DNA from 2 places in the Gordonia sp. w5E2 genome. Region 1 is predicted to be linked to the other one. Evidence: riboswitches for the same ligand, from Rfam matches in the RefSeq annotation. Region 1 holds a riboswitch; the other holds the start of a gene.
The links. Region 1 has a riboswitch for cobalamin ahead of RND64_RS07670 (CbtB domain-containing protein). Riboswitches for the same ligand answer to the same signal wherever they lie in the genome.
Positions count from the first base shown of each region.

Region 2: another riboswitch for cobalamin. It lies ahead of RND64_RS06895 (FecCD family ABC transporter permease); the one in region 1 lies ahead of RND64_RS07670 (CbtB domain-containing protein).

Region 1 is NZ_CP144213.1:1,672,428-1,681,617, forward strand. It holds gene RND64_RS07650 (glycerol-3-phosphate dehydrogenase/oxidase) at 1-992, shown strand, start outside; gene RND64_RS07655 (pyridoxamine 5'-phosphate oxidase family protein) at 1,078-1,500, shown strand; gene RND64_RS07660 (DNA-formamidopyrimidine glycosylase family protein) at 1,548-2,360, opposite strand; gene RND64_RS07665 (ATP-dependent helicase) at 2,353-7,020, opposite strand; cobalamin riboswitch at 7,074-7,228, shown strand; gene RND64_RS07670 (CbtB domain-containing protein) at 7,252-7,479, shown strand; gene RND64_RS07675 (CbtA family protein) at 7,504-8,319, shown strand; gene RND64_RS07680 ((2Fe-2S)-binding protein) at 8,407-9,081, opposite strand.
Region 2 is NZ_CP144213.1:1,500,264-1,509,453, reverse strand. It holds gene RND64_RS06905 (ABC transporter substrate-binding protein) at 1-250, opposite strand, end outside; gene RND64_RS06900 (ABC transporter ATP-binding protein) at 247-1,047, opposite strand; gene RND64_RS06895 (FecCD family ABC transporter permease) at 1,044-2,105, opposite strand; cobalamin riboswitch at 2,222-2,430, opposite strand; gene RND64_RS06890 (alkaline phosphatase D family protein) at 2,546-4,198, shown strand; gene RND64_RS06885 (ClpP family protease) at 4,284-4,901, shown strand; gene RND64_RS06880 (ClpP family protease) at 4,898-5,500, shown strand; gene RND64_RS06875 (helix-turn-helix domain-containing protein) at 5,676-6,077, opposite strand; gene RND64_RS06870 (3-deoxy-7-phosphoheptulonate synthase) at 6,165-7,259, opposite strand; gene RND64_RS06865 (Lrp/AsnC family transcriptional regulator) at 7,543-7,989, opposite strand; gene rocD (ornithine--oxo-acid transaminase) at 8,087-9,190, shown strand, end outside.

The DNA of each region.
Region 1 (9,190 bases):
AGCAACGTGGGCGGTTCAAGGTGCGGGCGTCCAAGGGCGTACACATCGTGGTGCCGCGCGATCGGATCGTGAGCGAGACGGCGATCATCCTGCGCACCGCGTCGTCGGTGCTGTTTGTGATCCCGTGGGAGACGCACTGGATCATCGGGACGACCGACACCGACTGGCACCTCGACCTCGCACACCCCGCTGCGACCCGCGCCGATATCGACTACCTGCTCGAACGCGTCAACGAGGTGCTGGTGACGCCACTGCGTCACGACGACATCGAAGGCGTCTACGCCGGCCTGCGTCCACTTCTCGCGGGCGAGGACGAGGCGACGTCGAAGCTCTCCCGCGAGCACGCGGTGGCCGAGGTCGCACCGGGACTCATCTCGATCGCCGGGGGCAAGTACACGACGTATCGCGTGATGGCCGCCGACGCCGTCGATGCCTGCGTCGACTTCATCCCGACACGCGTTGCGCCGTCGATCACCGAGCGTGTCCCGCTCATCGGTGCGGACGGCTACTTCGCGCTGATCAACCAGTGCGAGTCGCTCGGCGAGAAGTACGGGCTGCATCCCTACCGCGTCCGCCGACTGCTCAACCGGTACGGATCGCTGATCGACGACGTGCTGTTCTACGCGGCGGATGATCCGTCGCTGTTGCGTCCACTCGAGGCCGCGCCGCAGTATCTGCGCGTCGAGATCGTGTACGCGGCCGTCGACGAGGCGGCGTTGCACCTCGAGGACATCCTGGCGCGCAGAACCAGGATCTCCATCGAGTACGCACATCGCGGTGTGGACTGCGCCCAGGAGGTCGCCGAGCTCGTCGCGCCGGTTCTCGGCTGGAGTCCCGAGAAGGTCGCTTTCGAGGTCGAGACCTACCAGGCGCGGGTCGCCGCGGAGATCGCCTCACAACAGCAACCCGACGACGAGTCGGCCGACGCACTACGCGCCGCCGCACCGGAGTCGCGGGTGGACATCCTCGAACCCGTGCCGGTTCCGGACTGACCGCGCATTTTCCTTTCAGGACCAAATGCCCTTCGCTCGGTAACCTCGGCGGCGTGACAATGAAAATATGAGCAGAGGAGACGCCATGGTGCACAATCCCATTCACGAGCTTCCCGTCGACGAGGCATGGGCGCTGCTCGCCAGCTCCGACGTCGGAAGGATCGCGTTGAGCGTCGGGGGACAGCCCGACATCTTTCCCATCAACTACTTCGCCGGAGACGGCCGCGTGTTGATGCGAACAGCGGAGGGCACCAAGCTCGCCGAACTCGCCGTCAACGGCAAGGTGGCCTTCGAGGCCGATGCCTACAACGACGACGGTGGGTGGAGCGTCGTGGTCAAGGGGTCGGCGCGGATCCTGACCACCCTCGCCGAGATCGCCAAGGCCGACGAGGCCCCGCTGCGGCCATTGATCCCGACGCTGAAGTACAACTACATCGAGATCGTCCCGGACGAGGTCAGCGCCCGCCGCTTCGAGTTCGGCCCGGAGCCGGAGCGGTATCCGGTCTGAGCGTCGTCGCCACATCGGCTCGGACGTCGTAGTCGCCTGTCCGACGCTCAGGTCTGGCAGCGAGGGCAGTAGTACACGACCCGATCCTCCCTGGTCGAGTCCGGCCGATCACGCCAGAACTCGCGGGCGATGAGCGTTCCGCATCGTCGGCACGGTTGGCCGATTCGTCCGTACACCCAGGTGCGCGCATTGTGTCCGGTGCGGCCGGTTGTGGTGCGCGCCGTGCGAAGCCTGTTGGCCCACAACATTCTTCGACACAGGTCGACGAGCGGCGGCACGTCGACGTCGGCGACGAGTCGGTCGGGTCGGATGCCCCGAAGAAAGCATGCCTCACACCGGTACACGTTGCCGACGCCTGCCATGAGTCGTTGGTCGAGGAGCGCCTCGCCGATCTTCGCGTCCGGATGTGCCCCGATGTTGGCGACGGCGCGCGCGGCGTCGAAGTCGTCGGAGAGAAGGTCGGGTCCGAGGTAGTCGAGGTCGGCGGCCGCACGGGGGAGCAGCTCGAGAATCCCGAGTTCGAATCCGACGGCCTCGTAGCCGTTGGCCTGCAATACGATTCGCGCCTGGAAGGCAGGTTTGCGCCATCTGGTGCCGACGCGATGGACGTGCCACACGCCCTCCATCTTCAGATGGCTGTGGATGCTGACGCCATCGGGCGCCGACGTCGCGGTCCCCAGTGCCGGCACCACGTCGATGAGAAGGTGTTTGCCTCGGGAGCGCACCGCGGCGACGTGTCCGCCCCGCAGGTCGGTGGTGGCCAGCGACGGGATGCGAAAGTCGGTGCGCTCCAACGTGGTCTGGTCGAATGCACGACGGAGACGGTCGGCTGCCTGGTAGACGGTATCGCCCTCAGGCATGTTGTCCGTATCGCATTCGGAGGCCACGGGGCGTGGTCGCGAAACCTGCGCCGACGAAGACCTGCTGCAGTTCGGAGCGCAGCGCGGTGACGCCGTCGATCGAGTCGATGGTCAGGCGTGCCACGCGACCGGCCCTCACGACGTCGGCGAGCGCCGTCGCCATGGTCTCCAGCGCGGGGACGTCGTCGCTGAAGGTCAACACGGTCTTCCCGCCGCGCTCGACGAACGCCACGAGTTCGCCCTCCACCAGACATACGAGGGCGCCCGGTTTGCGTCCCGGTCGGTGCCCGCCTGCGCCTGGCGCCGTCTCGGGCCAGGGGAGTGCTGCCCCATAGGGATTGGCCGGGTCGGTGGCGGCGAGGACCGTCGCGGTGTTCGGAGCTCGATGACTGCCCGGTGCGCTGTCGGTCAGTGCGTGGCGGCGTAATTGGTCGACGGTGGAGGTGCCCGCGAACTGTGCGCCGCCGAGGCCGTCGACATAGTAGCCCCGTCGCACCTGGCCGCTGTCTTCGAAGATGTTGAGTGCCTTGTAGATTCGTGCGAAACCTCCGACGACGTCCTCCGCCGTCACGCTGCCCTTGGTGACAACCCCGTAGCGGGCGAGAAGCTGGTCGCACAGGGCTTGCGTCGCGACTGTTGTCTCGAGCAGCGCACCCGGCGTTGCGAACCAGCGGCCGGTTGCCGTTGAGGGCGTCGCGGCGCCGCCTGTCTGGGAGAGGAGATGCCGCGTGCTCAGCCGTCCGGGCCGCAGGCGCGGGGCCTGGCCGCGCGATCGGTGTGACGGCATTGCCCGACTCGACGACGAGGTACGACGAGGAGTCTGCAACGCACGGACCGGTGCAAACGTGTCGTTGCTGACGTGGCCGGCCCAGACGAGGTCCCACAGGGCGTCCTCGACCTGCTGGCGCGTCGTGGTGGCGCCCGGCGATGATGCGCTCTGAGTCGACGCGTCGTCGAGTAGCTGGGCAAAACGCAATCCGCCGCCGGTGCCGAAGGTCTCGAGGAGGCGGGCGTGGATCTCGGTGGTGTCGATCTCGACCTCGGTCGGTACGAACAGCGGCGCGAGGTCGGCGGGGAAGAAGCTGATCCAGCCGTCGGTCGAGCCGATCCGGCCGTGCCCCGCCCACATGAAGTCGCCGCTGGAGAGGAGCTCATCGAGCATGGCGGGCCGGTAGTCGCTGATCCTGCTCGGCAAGATCAGCGACTCCCACGCCGACGCCGGAAGCTGATGGCCCGCCAGTTGGTCGAGAACTGCCGCGAGTCCGTCGACGCCGGTGAGTCTTTCGTCGTCGGCGACGTGCTGCCAGGCTCCGAGGAATCGGGCGAAGGTCGGTCCGTCGACAGGCGCGACCTCGGCGCGGCTTGCCGCGAGCGAGCCACGTCGGATCTGCCCGAGGACGTCGCTATGACACCATTGCGTGGTCCATGCGGGGCTGCCGTCGGGATTGTCGTCGGTGGCGGGTAGGAAGTCGCCTTCGACGACCTTGCGTTCGGCTGCCAGCCGAATCAGCGTGTCGCGCACCACCGCCGGTGCCATTCCGATCGACTCGGCGGCCTCGTCGACGGTGAATGGGCCATGGGTTCGTGCGTACCGATGGACGAGATCGCCGACGGGATCGGGGACCGATTCGGTGAACGCTGCCGGAACGCCCAGTGGCGCAGGAACTCCCAAAGCGTCGCGCAGGCGTGCGGTGTCTTCGACCGCCGCCCACAACGGCACGCCGCGGATGCTCACCGAGACGATCGCGCCGCGTCGATGCAACTCGGTCAGCACGTCGAGCGCCGCGGGGCTGTCGTCGTCGCGTCGATACCGCAAGGCCACCTCTTCGGTGGTCAGAGGACCGAGCCACCGCAGTAGGTCGGCGATATCCTCGGCGTCGCGTGCCTTGCGGTGCTCATCGAGGCGTTGCAGCCGTGCGACCACGGCGGCGATGACCGCGGGATCGAGCAGTTCGCGCAGATCGACGCGCCCGAGTAGTTGCGCGAGGAGCGCGGTGTCGAGGGAGAGTGCCGCGGCACGACGCTCGGCAAGCGGGGCGTCGTCGTTGTACATGAACGCTCCGACATAGCCGAACAGCAGCGATGCCGCGAACGGCGACGGTTCGGGCGTCTCGACCTCGATCAGCCGGATACGTCGCGAGCGGATGCGGGTGAGGAGGTCGGTGAGCGACGGAAGGTCGTACACGTCCTGCAGGCACTCGCGAACCGTCTCGAGGATGATCGGGAAGTCGGGGAATTGCGATGCGACGGAAAGCAATTGGGCGCTGCGCTGACGCTGCTGCCACAGCGGGGCCCGCCGGCCGGGGTCGCGGCGGGGGAGCAGCAGTGCTCTGGCCGCGCACTCCCGGAAGCGGGAGGCGAACATCGCCGAGTCGGCGAGTGCGTCGGTGACCATCTGTTCGATCTCGTCGGGATCGATGACGAAGACCGCGGAGCCCGGCGGTTCGTCGTCGGTGTCGGGGAGGCGCACGATGATGCCGTCGTCGGATGCGGTGACGGCGCCGTCGAGTCCGAGGGTGGCCTGTAGGCGGGCGGAGATCGCAGATGCCCACGGCGCGTGGACGCGTAAACCATAGGGGGAGTGCAGGATCAGGCGCCAGTCGCCGAGCTCGTCGCGGAACCGTTCGATGATCAGGGTGCGGTCGGTCGGTAGTTGTCCTGTCGCGTCGCGCTGCTCGGAGATGATCGACGCTAGGTTGTCGCGTGCGTATTCACTGAGTCCGAGTTCGGTTGCCTGGCGGTCGAGTTCGGACTCGTCGGCGACGGAGCCGACGAATTTCCCGATGGCCGCGCCCAGTTCGGCCGGGCGGCCCTGTGCGTCGCCGATCCAGAATGGGAGGCGCCCGGGCTGACCGAACGCGGGTGAGACCAGCACGCGGTCGTGGGTGATGTCCTCGATCCGCCAACTCGTCGCGCCGAGCGCGAAGACGTCGCCGACGCGCGACTCGTAGACCATCTCCTCGTCGAGTTCGCCCACGCGACTGGACTTTTCGCCGACCATGAACACGCCGAAGAGTCCACGGTCGGGGATGGTGCCGCCGGAGGTGACCGCCAGTCGTTGCGCACCACGGCGGCCGGTCAGCGTGCCCGCGTCACGGTCCCACGTGACACGAGGACGCAGCTCGGCGAACTCGTCGGAGGGGAAGCGACCCGAGATGAGGTCGAGCGTCGCCTCGTAGATCGACCGGCTCAACTCACGGTACGGCGCTGCGCGGCGGACGACGCCGTACCACTCGTCGACGTCGAGCACATCGAGAGCGGCCGCGGCGATCGTCTGTTGCGCAAGCACATCCAGTGGATTCCGCGGCACCTGCAGCTCTTCGATCGCGCCCGCACGCATCCGCGAGACGGCGACCGTGCAGCCGATCAGATCGGTGCGATGCTTGGGATACAGAACACCCTGACTGATCTCGCCGACCTGGTGGCCCGCGCGACCGATCCGCTGCAGACCGCTGGCCACCGACGGCGGTGTCTCGACCTGGATCACCAGATCGACGGCACCCATGTCGATGCCGAGCTCGAGTGAACTCGTCGCGACCACACAGCGTAGGCGGCCGCTCTTGAGGTCGTCTTCGATCTCGGCGCGCTGCTCCTTGGAAACAGAGCCGTGGTGCGCGCGGGCCAGGACGGTCGCGGCGCCGGTGGTGGCTCCCGACGCCATGACCATTGCCGGCGCGCCGCCGCCGACGCGGTCGTTGCGTGGCGGTTCGCGGCCGGGCTCGGTGCGTTGCTCGTGGATCTCGTTGAGCCGTGCGGTGAGGCGCTCGGCGAGACGTCGGGAATTGGCGAACACGATGGTCGTGCGGTTGGTCTCGATGAGGTCGACGATCGACGCCTCGACGTAGGGCCAGAGCGAACCCGCCGTCGGGGAGAACGCGTCGTCGAGCTCGTCCGAGTCCGGTGCGTCGGGTGGCGGTGGGATGTTCGCCATGTCGGGTACCGGGACGTCGACGCGGAGGTCGAAGGTCTTCGACGCCTTCGGGCGCACGACGGTGCACGGGCGGGCGCCGGAAAGGAACTCGGCGACCAGCTCGGGCGGGCGCACCGTCGCCGAGAGTCCGATGCGCTGCGCCGGGGAGTCGAGGAGTTCGTCGAGGCGCTCGAGCGACAGCGCCAGGTGAGTGCCACGTTTGGTGCCGGCGACGGCGTGTACCTCGTCGACGATCACGGTCTCGACCGTGGTGAGCGCTTCCCGTGCCGACGAGGTCAGCATCAGGTAGAGCGATTCGGGCGTCGTGATGAGGATGTCGGGTGGGGTCTTGGCGAGGAGTCGACGCTGGGCGGCGGGGGTGTCGCCCGAACGCACGCCGACGGTGATCGACGGTTCGGTGACCCCGAGTTCCTGCGAGGCGCGCGTGATGCCCGCCAGCGGCGCGCGCAGGTTGCGCTCGACGTCGACCGCCAGCGCTTTGAGTGGCGAGATGTAGAGGACGCGCGTGCCCTTGGACCGCTCGGGGCGGGCGGCGAGCGAATCGAGTGCCCAGAGGAACGCCGAGAGGGTCTTGCCCGAGCCGGTGGGCGCGATGACCAGCGTGTTCTCGCCGTCGGCGATGGCCTTCCACGCGCCCTGCTGAGCGGGGGTCGGCGCGGGAAAAGCGCCGCTGAACCACCGACGCGTGGGGTCGGTGAAGCGGTTCAGGATGGAGGACGGGCCGGGCACACATCCATTGTTCCGCACGGGTCTGACAGGACGGCACAACGTGCTGGTCGGGCGGCGAGAACCTGGTATAGAGTCGATCCACGCTGGTTGCCAGGAACCCGGTGAGAATCCGGGACGGTCGCGCCACTGTAAGTCCGACGGGAAGCGACCTGTCGCGACGAGTCAGGACGTGGCAACCAGGCCACATTGCTCCACGTCAGGGACGCGTCATCCCGGAAGGAACCCACCTCAATGGTTGCCACCTCATCACAGGCCGAACGTCGGCCCGCCGCGCTCGCCGTGCCGAACCTCTCGGTCGCCTCGGCTGCGCTCTGGCTCACCGCCACCGTGCTCATCGCCGCGCTGGCCTACTACTTCATCGGCTACGACCAGGGCGCCTGGTCGGTGTTCGGCAGCGACACCCACATCCACGAGTTCGTGCACGACTCCCGCCACTTCCTCGGCTTCCCCTGCCACTGATCTGACCCGGGAGACAACAGAACAATGGAGAAGAAGTTCATCGGCGCGGGCCTGCTATCAGGCCTGATTGCCGGAATTTTTGCGTATGTGTTCGCTCGCATCTTCATCGAGCCGGTGGTCGCGAAGGCCATCGATTACGAAGACGGCCGTAGCCACGCCGAGGAGATGCTGACCGGCGAGCACGGCCACGAGCACGAGGTGTTCACCAGGTCGGTGCAGGAAAACATCGGTGCCGGGGTCGGCACGATCGTCTTCGCACTCGCGATGGGTGCCTTCTTCGCGGTCGGGTTCACTGTCTTGTGGACCTACCTCGGACGGCGATACCCCGCCACCGATCCGCGCTGGGCGGCTGCCGCACTCGGTGCGCTCGGATTCGTGGCGTTCTTCGGCGTCCCGTACTTCGCGTATCCCGCCAACCCGCCGGCAGTCGGCAACGACGAGACCATCGCCGACAGGTCGAGTGCCTACCTCACCATCACCGTGGTGTCGGTGATCGCGGTCATCGCTGCCGTCGTCTTCGCGCTGTGGCTGCGTCCGCGCATCGGCGGCCTGCTCGGTGCGATCGCAGGCGGCGTCGGCTACCTGGTTGTGGTCACCATCGCCATCGCGATGCTGCCGAGCTTCGACGAGGTGCCGACGCCGGTCACCAACGATGGAGGCCAGATCGTGTTCCCGGGCTTCCCGGGCGACGTCATCGGGGACTTCCGCGTCTACTCGATCGCCAACCAGGTCATCCTGTGGACCGTGCTCACCACGGTGTTCGCGCTCGTCCTGGGATGGATGTCGCGCTCGCGGTCGTCGAAGCAGGTCGACGACTCCGCGACGCAGACCGTCGCCTGACCCCACCCCCGACGTTCCACACGCGGCTCGAGTTGGCAGACGCGGCTGGCACACCAGCCGCGTTCACCAGTTCGGGCCGCGTTTGGCTTATCCGGAGGTCAGTACGCAGTCGCCACACACGGCTGTCCGGTCGCCGGAGACCTGGTAGATCAGGCAGCAGCTGCGTCGTCGAAAATTCGGTCCCGCCCGCAGGTGTCCACCCTCGACGTAGGGGTGGGCGAGGAAGAGGTCGGCGTGGCGTCGGGCCGAGTCGGCGAGTTCTGGCCGGGCGGTACCGATCATCCGTGCCGCGGAGTTGATCGCCGACGCGACGTTGCCGCCGAGGACGCGCGGCCCGACCGAGTACGACGTGTCGAAGAGTGCGGTGAGTGCGTCGACAGCACTTGGGAGTTCGCCGTCGTCGGCGGGCTCGGGCTCCACCGTCGCGACGGACAGCGGGAAGGGCCCGCCGAGGTGGTCCTGCCACCAGATGTCAGCGGGGTCGGGGGACAGGTGGGTGTTGGTCACCGCTGCGGCAAGCGCCGGCGCCAGCAGCCTGGCGACGAGACCCAGATGGGTCACCGACGCCGCGACGCGCAAGGAGACGTTCGACGCCGCGCCTGCGCCCAGTGCCGTCTGGACCCGTTCGACTCGGCCCTTGATTCGTTGTGGATTCGCCAGTGCCGCATCCAGAGTCGACCATGGGCCGTCGACTGGTGCACCGGCCGCATGGGTCTCGCTCGCAAAGAATGGCCCGAACTCGGCGAACACGTGATCGTTCACGCTCTCTGCCTATCTCATCGACCGCTCGCGCGTCCAGCGAGCCCACGACGGCCGCGGCTGGACAAGCCGGGATCGCGGCTGACACAGTAGTGGAACGTGTTCTAGTTCC
Region 2 (9,190 bases), 170 kb from region 1:
TCCGGTCGCCCAACCCGAGCGCGAACATCAGCTCGGTGATCCCGGTGTCGTTGCTCACCGCACGATCGGGCACACCGCTCACCGACAGCGGCGCACCACAATTGGTGACCGTGACCTGTTCCCCTGCTGACTTGGGAGTCGACGACTCGACGTCGGCGCCGCAACCGGAGACCACTGTCATCGCGGCAAGCGCAGACACGACGAGTGCGCGCGGTCTGCGAAGTGCTGTCCTGGTCATAGGTGCTGTCATGAGTGCTCTTCCTCGGAGATGGCTTGTGGGACTTGGTCGTCGAAGATTATCTGCGGAACGCCTGTGCGGGGGTGGGTGACGACGTACGCACCAACGCCGTACCACTCGGCGATGTTCGCCGCGGTGAGTAGTTCGTCGGGTGGCCCGATGCACGCGATCGTCCCGTCGAGCACAACGGCGAGGGTGGTGCAGTACTGTGCGGCCATGTTGAGGTCGTGCAGCGCCGCGACGACGGTGACCCCGCGTCCGCGCGCCGCACCGAGGATGTCGAACTGATGGCGAATGTCGAGGTGATTGGTCGGCTCGTCGAGGATCAGCACGTTGGGCTCCTGCGCGAATGCGCGCGCAATGAGTACGCGTTGCGCCTCTCCGCCGGAGAGCGTGGTGAACACACGGTCGGCGAACATCTCGACGCCTGCTGTCGCCATGGCCGCCGCGCACACCTCACGATCGCGGGCACGGGCCGCCGCACCCAGTTCGCGGTGCGGTAGCCGTCCCGTCGCGACAACCTCTGCCGCGGTGAAATCGAAGTCGAGCGAGGCTGATTGGGTGAGCGCGGCGACTCGTCGGGCATTCTCCCGCATACTCACCGCACGCACGTCGTGGCCGTCGATTCGTACGCCGCCGCTCGACGGTGCCAGCGCGCGGTACACGCATCGAAGCAGGGTCGACTTCCCGCTGCCGTTGGGGCCGATCACCCCGAGGAACTCTCCGGAGTCGACCATCAACGATGCGTCGCGGATGATGCTGGTGCCATCGATCTCGACCGTGACTCCGTCGTACTCGACAGCACTCATGAGTCGATCCGGGTACGTCGACGTTGCATCAGCCCGAGGAACACCGGCACACCCACGGCCGCCGTGATCGCACCGAGCGGAATCTCCTGCGGCGGAACGACAATGCGCGCCATCAGATCGGCGACGACAAGGAACAGCGCCCCGAGCACCGGCGCGACGAGAATGATCTTACGGTGATCCGCACCGACCACCATGCGGGTCACGTGCGGCACGATGAGACCGACGAATCCGATTGCGCCGCAGACAGAGACGATGAACCCGGTCATCAGCGCGGCGATGACGAAAAGCTCGAGCCGAAACCGCGACGCGCGTATGCCGAGCGACGCGGCGACCTCGTCGCCCATCGCCAGCGCATTGAGTTGTCGTGCTCTCGCCGCGACAACACCAATCCCGATGACCACTACCACCGCGACCAACACGACCGAATGCCATGTTGCCGCGGCAAGACTCCCGAGCAGCCAAAACATGACACTCCGCGCAGCATCACCCACCGGGCGCAAGAAGATGAGCACGGTGGTCAGAGCCGAAAATCCATATCCGAGAGCGGTTCCCGTCAACACGAGCCGCAGCGGTGTGAGACCTCCCCCACGCTGGGCGATTCCGAAGACGAGCAACGTCGCCAGCAGTGCGCCGAGGAATGCCGCGGTCGGCAACGCATAGAGACCGAGTCCCGAGAAAACACCGAACAGCACTACCGCGGTGGCTCCGACCGACGCACCCGACGAGATCCCCAGCACGTAGGGATCCGCCAGCGGATTGCGCACCATCGCCTGCACGATCACGCCGACGACCGCCAAGCCTGCCCCCACGAGCGCCCCCGTCAATACCCGTGGCACACGCGAGTCGACGACGATCCAGTACGACGCGGCGTCGACCAACGAGACCGATCCCCCGGTGATCGCCGCCCACACCATCCGCAGCGACACAGACCAGCCGATCCCCACGGTTCCGTATGCGACGCCGCACGCTGCTGCCACGACGAGCGCCACACCGCAGCCGATGGCCACGGACACGGGTCGCGTCCAGGTTGCCCGCGGGTTCGCACTGCGCGTCGACATGGCCCGCCCTCCTGATCAGCCCGGAGCGGGTACAGCAGATGTCGCCACGCGCGGTCGACGACGACCGCTGCGAGTTCAACACCGACCATGTCCCGCGAAGTCGATGGGACCGCCTGAGCCAGGCGGTCACGTCGGCAGGTCTTCGGACTTCGGACACGGCACGTGATGTGCCACCTATCGACGATCGCTTCCCGGGCCGCTGGCCCAGTGCTGTTGAACGCCTTCGTTTCCGTTACCGCTGCGGGGCAGCTCTGGATTCCCACCAGATTCCCTCTTGGCTCCCACCGACAATCTCGGCTGGAGAACCGACGCCGCTGAAGTCTAGCAACGGTCTCAAATCGGGCATATGGCGCATGCGGTTTCACGAACTTCACCATCCCATCACCGCGAGGCCGACGGCGGGTTGGACGACGTCCATCCTCTCTTGGTCGGGTGGCGGCATGCCGAACATCTCACCTCGACCGTCACTGGCCGACCTCCGGATCGATCGGGACAAGACCCTGCACGCCGGCACCACCCGCCGACGCTTTCTCACCTGGGCGGGCGTCGCGGCCGGTATCGCAACCGTCCCCGCACTTTTCACCACCGACGCGGCGTCGGCTCCCCCGCCACGCCGTGGCAGTGACCTGTTCACGCTCGGTGTGGCATCAGGCGATCCGCTTCCCGACGGCATAGTCCTGTGGACACGGCTGGCCGCCGATCCGCTCGCCCGCGGCGGAGCGATGGGTCTGCTTCCGGTGCCGGTCGAATGGGAGATCGCCAGCGACGCCAGCATGAGGAACGTCGTCGCGCGCGGCGTCGAACTGGCGACGCCGGAGAACGGACACAGCGTGCACGCCGACGTGCGCGGTCTACGACCCGCCGCAGACTACTTCTACCGATTCCGCGCGAGCGGCTCCGTCTCGGCAATCGGGCGCACTCGTACCGCTCCATCGTACGGAAGTCGTCTGAGCGCGTTGACTTTTGCATTCGCCTCGTGCCAATCGTGGGCCGACGGCCACTATCCCGCATACGCCGACATGGCGGCACACGCACCGGATGTCGTCTTCCATCTCGGCGACTACATCTACGAAAAGCCCATCCCCGTCGATGGCGGCCGACGCAGGACCGCGGCAACACCTGCGTCGGCACACCGGGAATGCGCGACGCTCGACGACTACCGCGATCGGTATGCGCTCTACAAACTCGACCCCAACCTGCAGGCCGCGCACCGAGTGAGCCCGTTCATCACGATCTTCGACGACCACGAGGTCGACAACAACTGGGCCGCAGGGGTTCCCGAGGACGATCAACCCATCCCCGAATTCCTTTCCCGGCGAGCGCAGGCGATGCGCGCGTGGTGGGAGAACACACCGGTGCGTGTCGCGCAGCGACCCCACCCCACACCGACGGCCGATCTCTACGATCTGCGTGCCTACCGCAGGTTCAGTTATGGCGATCTCGTCGAGTTCAACGTTCTCGACACCAGGACCTTCCGCAGCGATCAGGCCAACGGCGACAACGACACCGCGCAGAATGCCGCGACCGCCGACCCCCGACGCACTATCACCGGTGCCGCACAGGAGAAGTGGCTGCTCGACGGGCTGGCCGCGAGCCGTGCCCGCTGGAACGTCCTCGCGCATCAGACCACCATCGCCGACCTCGCCCGCCGGAAGAACGGTGAGCGCGCGGTCAGCATGGACGGGTGGAGCGGCTACGAGGCTTCGCGCGCAAGGGTTCTCGACGGCGCCCGTGATCGCGGTGTGCGCAACCTGGTCTCGATCGTCGGCGATATCCACCGCAATGTGGTCTCCGAGTTGCGCTCCACGTATTCGCGACCGTCCCCGACCGTCGGCGTCGAACTCGCGGGCACCTCCATTGCATCTGGCGCAGACGGCGAGGACAGCGATGCCAGCGACAAACAACTCAAGGCCGCCTCACCCCACATCCGCTTCGGCAACGCTCAGCGGGGCTACGTCCTCAACAGATTGTCGTCCGACCGCTGGGAAGCGGACTATCGGGTGAGCGATTCGATTGCCGCGCCGAACGATTCGCTGCACCGTCGGGCACAGATCACGATTCCGTCAGGCCGGCCGGACATCGACGTGGTCTGACCCGACTGCTCTGCTCTGTGCGGAATCGTGCCGCTCTGAGCGGAACCGACGTGACCGATGTCGGTCCACCACCGACGATCGGTGCATGACCGATGAACAACGACCACTGCCACTACGCAAGCGCACCGCGGAAAGCCTCTTCGGGCAACGCATCCTGACACTCGACTCCGCGCTCGACGACGAGATCGGCACGCAACTGTGCTCGCAACTCGTCATGCTCTCCGACGACGATCCTGTCGCCGACATCGCTCTCTGGATCAACTCGCCCGGCGGGTCGGTGCCCGCGATGCTCGCGATCACCGACATCATGCGTCTGATTCCCAACGATGTGATCACCGTCAACCTCGGAATGGCCTACAGTGCAGGACAATTCCTGCTGTGCAACGGCACCCGGGGCAAGCGGTTCATCACGCCGCATGCCAAAGTCCTGCTGCACCAAGGATCTGCGGGCATCGGCGGCTACGCACCCGACATCGAACTGCAGGCCGACGACCTGCGCCACGTCCGCGATACCGTGCTGACGATCATCGCCGAGCAGACCGGACAGACCCGCGAGACGATCTTCGACGATTCGCTGCGCGATCACGTTTTCACCGCCTCCGAATCGGTCGACTACGGATTCGTCGACCACATCGTCACCGACATCGCACAGATCCGGCCGTTATCACCTGCCGCAACAGGTTTCGAGGTGAGCCGCGCATGAGCACGTACACCATTCCCAACGTCATCACCCGCACTCCGCAGGGCGAACGGGTCATGGATGTCTACAGTCGGCTGCTCGACGACCGCATCCTCTACCTCGGAACCGAGCTCGACGACGGCGTCGCCAATGCGCTCATCGCGCAGATCCTGCACCTCGACTCCGAGAATCCCGACATCCCGATCGAGCTGTACATCAACTCTCCGGGCGCGTCGGTGACCGCTACCTTCGCGCTCTACGACACCATGCAGTACTGCCACGCGCCGATCGCCACGACCTGTGTCGGACAGGCACTCTCGTCGACGGCACTACTGCTGGCCGCCGGCACACCTGGCCAGAGGTCGGTACTCCCCCATGCCAGGGTCCTGCTCCACCAGCCGTCGGGTCAGGGCCGTGGCACGATCCCAGATCTGATCCTCGCCGCCGAGGAGATCCTGCGGATCCGTGAGGAAATAGAACAGGCACTGAGTCGGCACACCGGGCGCGACATCGAGACGCTGCGTCACGACACCGACCGAGACCGTGTGCTGCGGGCCGAGGAGATCGTCGAGTACGGGCTCGCCGATCAGGTCATCGATGCCAGGGCCAGAACGGTTCGGTGATCGTCGGGCGCACTCTCGACGCGAGGGGGTGCACTCTCGACGCGAGGGGGTGCACTCTCGACGCGACGGAGCGCCCAGTCGACGGAATTTAGCGCCCAGTCGGCTGAACGGAGCGCCCAGTCGACCGGATACCGCGCCCGGTCGACGGTATTAACGCCCGGTCGGCCGACGCCGGTCACGCGGCCAGCGCGACCGGGCCACGCATGCGCGAGAGCGGCACGATCGGTTGCGCTGCGGCGGGGATCGAACGCAGCGTGACGGGGCGGGCCGCTGCGCCTGCCCCGCGTGCCGCGCCGACGACACTCTCGGCGCGGGAGAGTTCGGCGGCGACCTCGCGGGCGAGATCGAGCAGGCTGAGGTCGACAGCCCCGGCTACTGCCGCAAGCAACTCCGAGGAGGCGTCCTTGCGGCCACGCTCGATCTCGGACAGATACTGGCTCGAGACGCCCGCTCGGCGCGCGGTCTCGACGAGTCGCTCGCCGCGCTCGTGGCGGTGTCGACGCAGCACGCGCCCGGTGACCTCACGCCAGAGCGGTTCCGGTGACGGCTGGGTGTGCGAGTCGTACCTCGATGCCATGCAGTCGAGCGTAGGTCACCTCTGCTGCGGGCAGCCGTCCCTTCTGCTCTGGGCAGAACGGCAGCAACAGCAGAACGCGAACCGCCCTCAGCTACGCGCGAGGTCGGCGAGCACGCGCGCGCTCGACTCCCAGTCCATGCACTTGTCGGTGACCGACTTGCCGTACACGAGCGGCTGGGCGTCGGGCGACTGCGCACCGGCTTCGAGGAAGCTCTCCAGCATCACGCCGCTGATCAACGGAGCGTGTCCCGCGGCACGGCGTGTCCGGATCGACGCCGCGATCTCGGCGGCGACCTGCGCCTGACGGATGTGGTCCTTGCCGGAGTTGGCGTGGCTGCAGTCGATCATGACCCGTGCGGGCAGGCCTGCCTTGTCGAGTGCGGCGACCGCGGATGCCACGGACTCGTCGTCGAAGTTGGGGCCGGTGGTCCCTCCACGCAGGATGATGTGGCAGTCCTCGTTGCCCGCCGACTCGACAAGCGCGCCGTGACCGAAGTCGTCGACACCGAAGAACACGTGTTGCGCGGCGGCGGCATTCACTCCGTCGATGGCGACCTGGACGTTGCCGTCGGTGCCGTTCTTGAATCCGATCGGCATCGACAGACCGGATGCGAGCTGGCGGTGCACCTGCGATTCGGTTGTCCGTGCTCCGATGGCACCCCACGCGACGGCGTCGGCGATGTACTGCGGGCTCGTCGGCTCGAGGAACTCACATCCGACCGGGAGGCCGAGGTCGATGATGTCGAGCAGCAGCGACCGTGCCGTACGCAGACCGCGCTCGACGTCGAAGGTGCCGTCCATGCCGGGATCGTTGATGAGTCCCTTCCAGCCGACCGTGGTGCGCGGCTTCTCGAAGTAGACGCGCATGACGATCTTCAGGCGGTCGGAGTAGTCGTCGGCAAGTGGTGCGAGGCGTCGCGCGTAGTCGAGCGCGGCGATCGGGTCGTGCACCGAGCATGGCCCGACGACCACGAGCAGACGGTCGTCCTGGCCGGCAAGGATCGCGGCGATCTCGTCGCGGTCGGCCTGGACCCGAAGCGCTCGACGGGAGGTCAGCGGCAATTCGGCGCGGATGGTGTCCGGCGACGGGATGGACCGGAAGGATCTGACGCGCCGATCGGAGGTGGAGGTCGATTCGGCCTCGTGAGCGGCCGTGGTGGCGAGATCCGGGAGGGTGGTCACTTCTGTGTTGCCTTTCGCGGGTGGTGGCCTGTCTTCTGCGACTGGGACACCCGCTTGCTTTGTCATCGGAGGCCCCTGACATGAGAAAAGCAGCGACCTTTTCGGTCACTGCTCGGGCTCCGGGTTTGTTGACGTGCGACGCAGATTCAGCGCTTCATCGCAGGCTCACCCGGAGCCTCGATAAAGAATCGCCAATAGGCGCGTACGTTGCTGGTCACGTTCGTGAGGTTAGCACGGCTACTCAGGATGGTCGAAGAGTCCCTGCTCAAGAACCCTCCCCGACTCACGGATGCCCCCTGTCGATCAGTTGGCTCAACACGATGATCGACTCGCTCCGGTCGACCGGACCCGCCTGCCGGATGCGCTCGAGTGCGTGCTCGAGATGGTGCACGTCGCGGGCCATGACACGCAGGATCGCATCGGCCTGACCGGTGATCGTCGCGGCGCTGACCACCTCGTGTATCGGCTCCCACGCGGCGGCCAGCTCCTCCGGCGAGATGTTGCCACGGCAGAAGACCTGGACGTAAGCCTCGGTGGTCCACTGCATCGCCGTCGAATCGATCACGGTGGTGAAACCTTTGATCACGCCCTCGTCGACAAGCCGATCGACCCGCCGCTTGACCGCGGGTGCCGACAGACCTACCTCGTCGCCGATCTGTGCGTACGTCGCCCGCGCATCGCGAGCCAGACATTCGAGCACCTTCTCGTCGAGTTCGTCGATCTGACGCAACTTTTCCACCCTCTGCCACCCGTGAATCGAGATTAATTAATCAAATGCGCAATTCTCGTCGATTGTTTGCGCTGCACGCTGACGATACCGTCGAATTATGACGCTGACGAGTCCACGGTTGACTGCGCCCACCGAACGCACCCCACGCACCCGCACCTATGCGATGACCCCTCCTTCCCACTACACGGTCACCTACTCGATCAACCCGTGGATGGACCCGTCCGTCCCCGTCGACGCAGAACTAGCCATGGCGCAATGGGAGTCGCTGCGTGACATCTACCGATCCCTCGGCCACTCCGTCGCACTCGTCGACGCCCAACCAGGTCTGCCCGACATGGTCTATGCCGCCAACGGCGGACTCGTCGTCGACGGAAAGGCCGTGGCAGCACGGTTCCTGCACCCCGAGCGCGCGCCGGAAGGCGAGCACTACACGGCATGGTTACACACCTGCGGCGCCGACGCTGTGCATGAGACCGTCGGCGTGCAGGAGGGCGAAGGCGACTTCCTCCTCGTCGGTCGACGCATCCTGGCGGGAACCGGGTTTCGCACACACCCCGACACTCACGCCGAAGTCGCTTCGATCACGGGACTTCCGGTTGTCGGTCTCGAACTGATCGATCCGCGCTTCTACCACCTCGACACAGCACTCGGCGTGCTCGACGACGACACAATCGCCTACTTCCCCGACGCCTTCTCACCCGCGTCGCGCGCCGTACTCGCCGACCTCTATCCCGACGCGATCATCGCCACCGAATCCGACGCCGTCGTCCTCGGTCTGAACCTCGTTTCCGACGGTCGCCACGTGGTGATGACCGATGCCGCACCGGGATTGGAGTCACGCCTACGCGACGCAGGCTACCTACCGATCACCGTCGACCTCTCCGAACTCCTCAAAGGCGGCGGCGGCGTCAAATGCTGCACGCTAGAATTGCGGCTACCAGCGACGTCGGACGAGAACACCATGCACACGCTTGTCGAACCCCATGTGGCACACAACTATTCACCGCTGCCGGTCACTGCGGCGACCGCTGAGGGAGCGTGGATCACCGACGTCGACGGCAGGCGTTACCTCGACGCGCTCGGCGGCTACTCCGCGGTCAACTTCGGCCACCGCAACCCCGAGATCGTCGCGGCCGCAAAGGCACAACTCGATCGCGTCACGCTCACCAGTCGCGCGTTCGGCTCCGACGCACTCGAACCG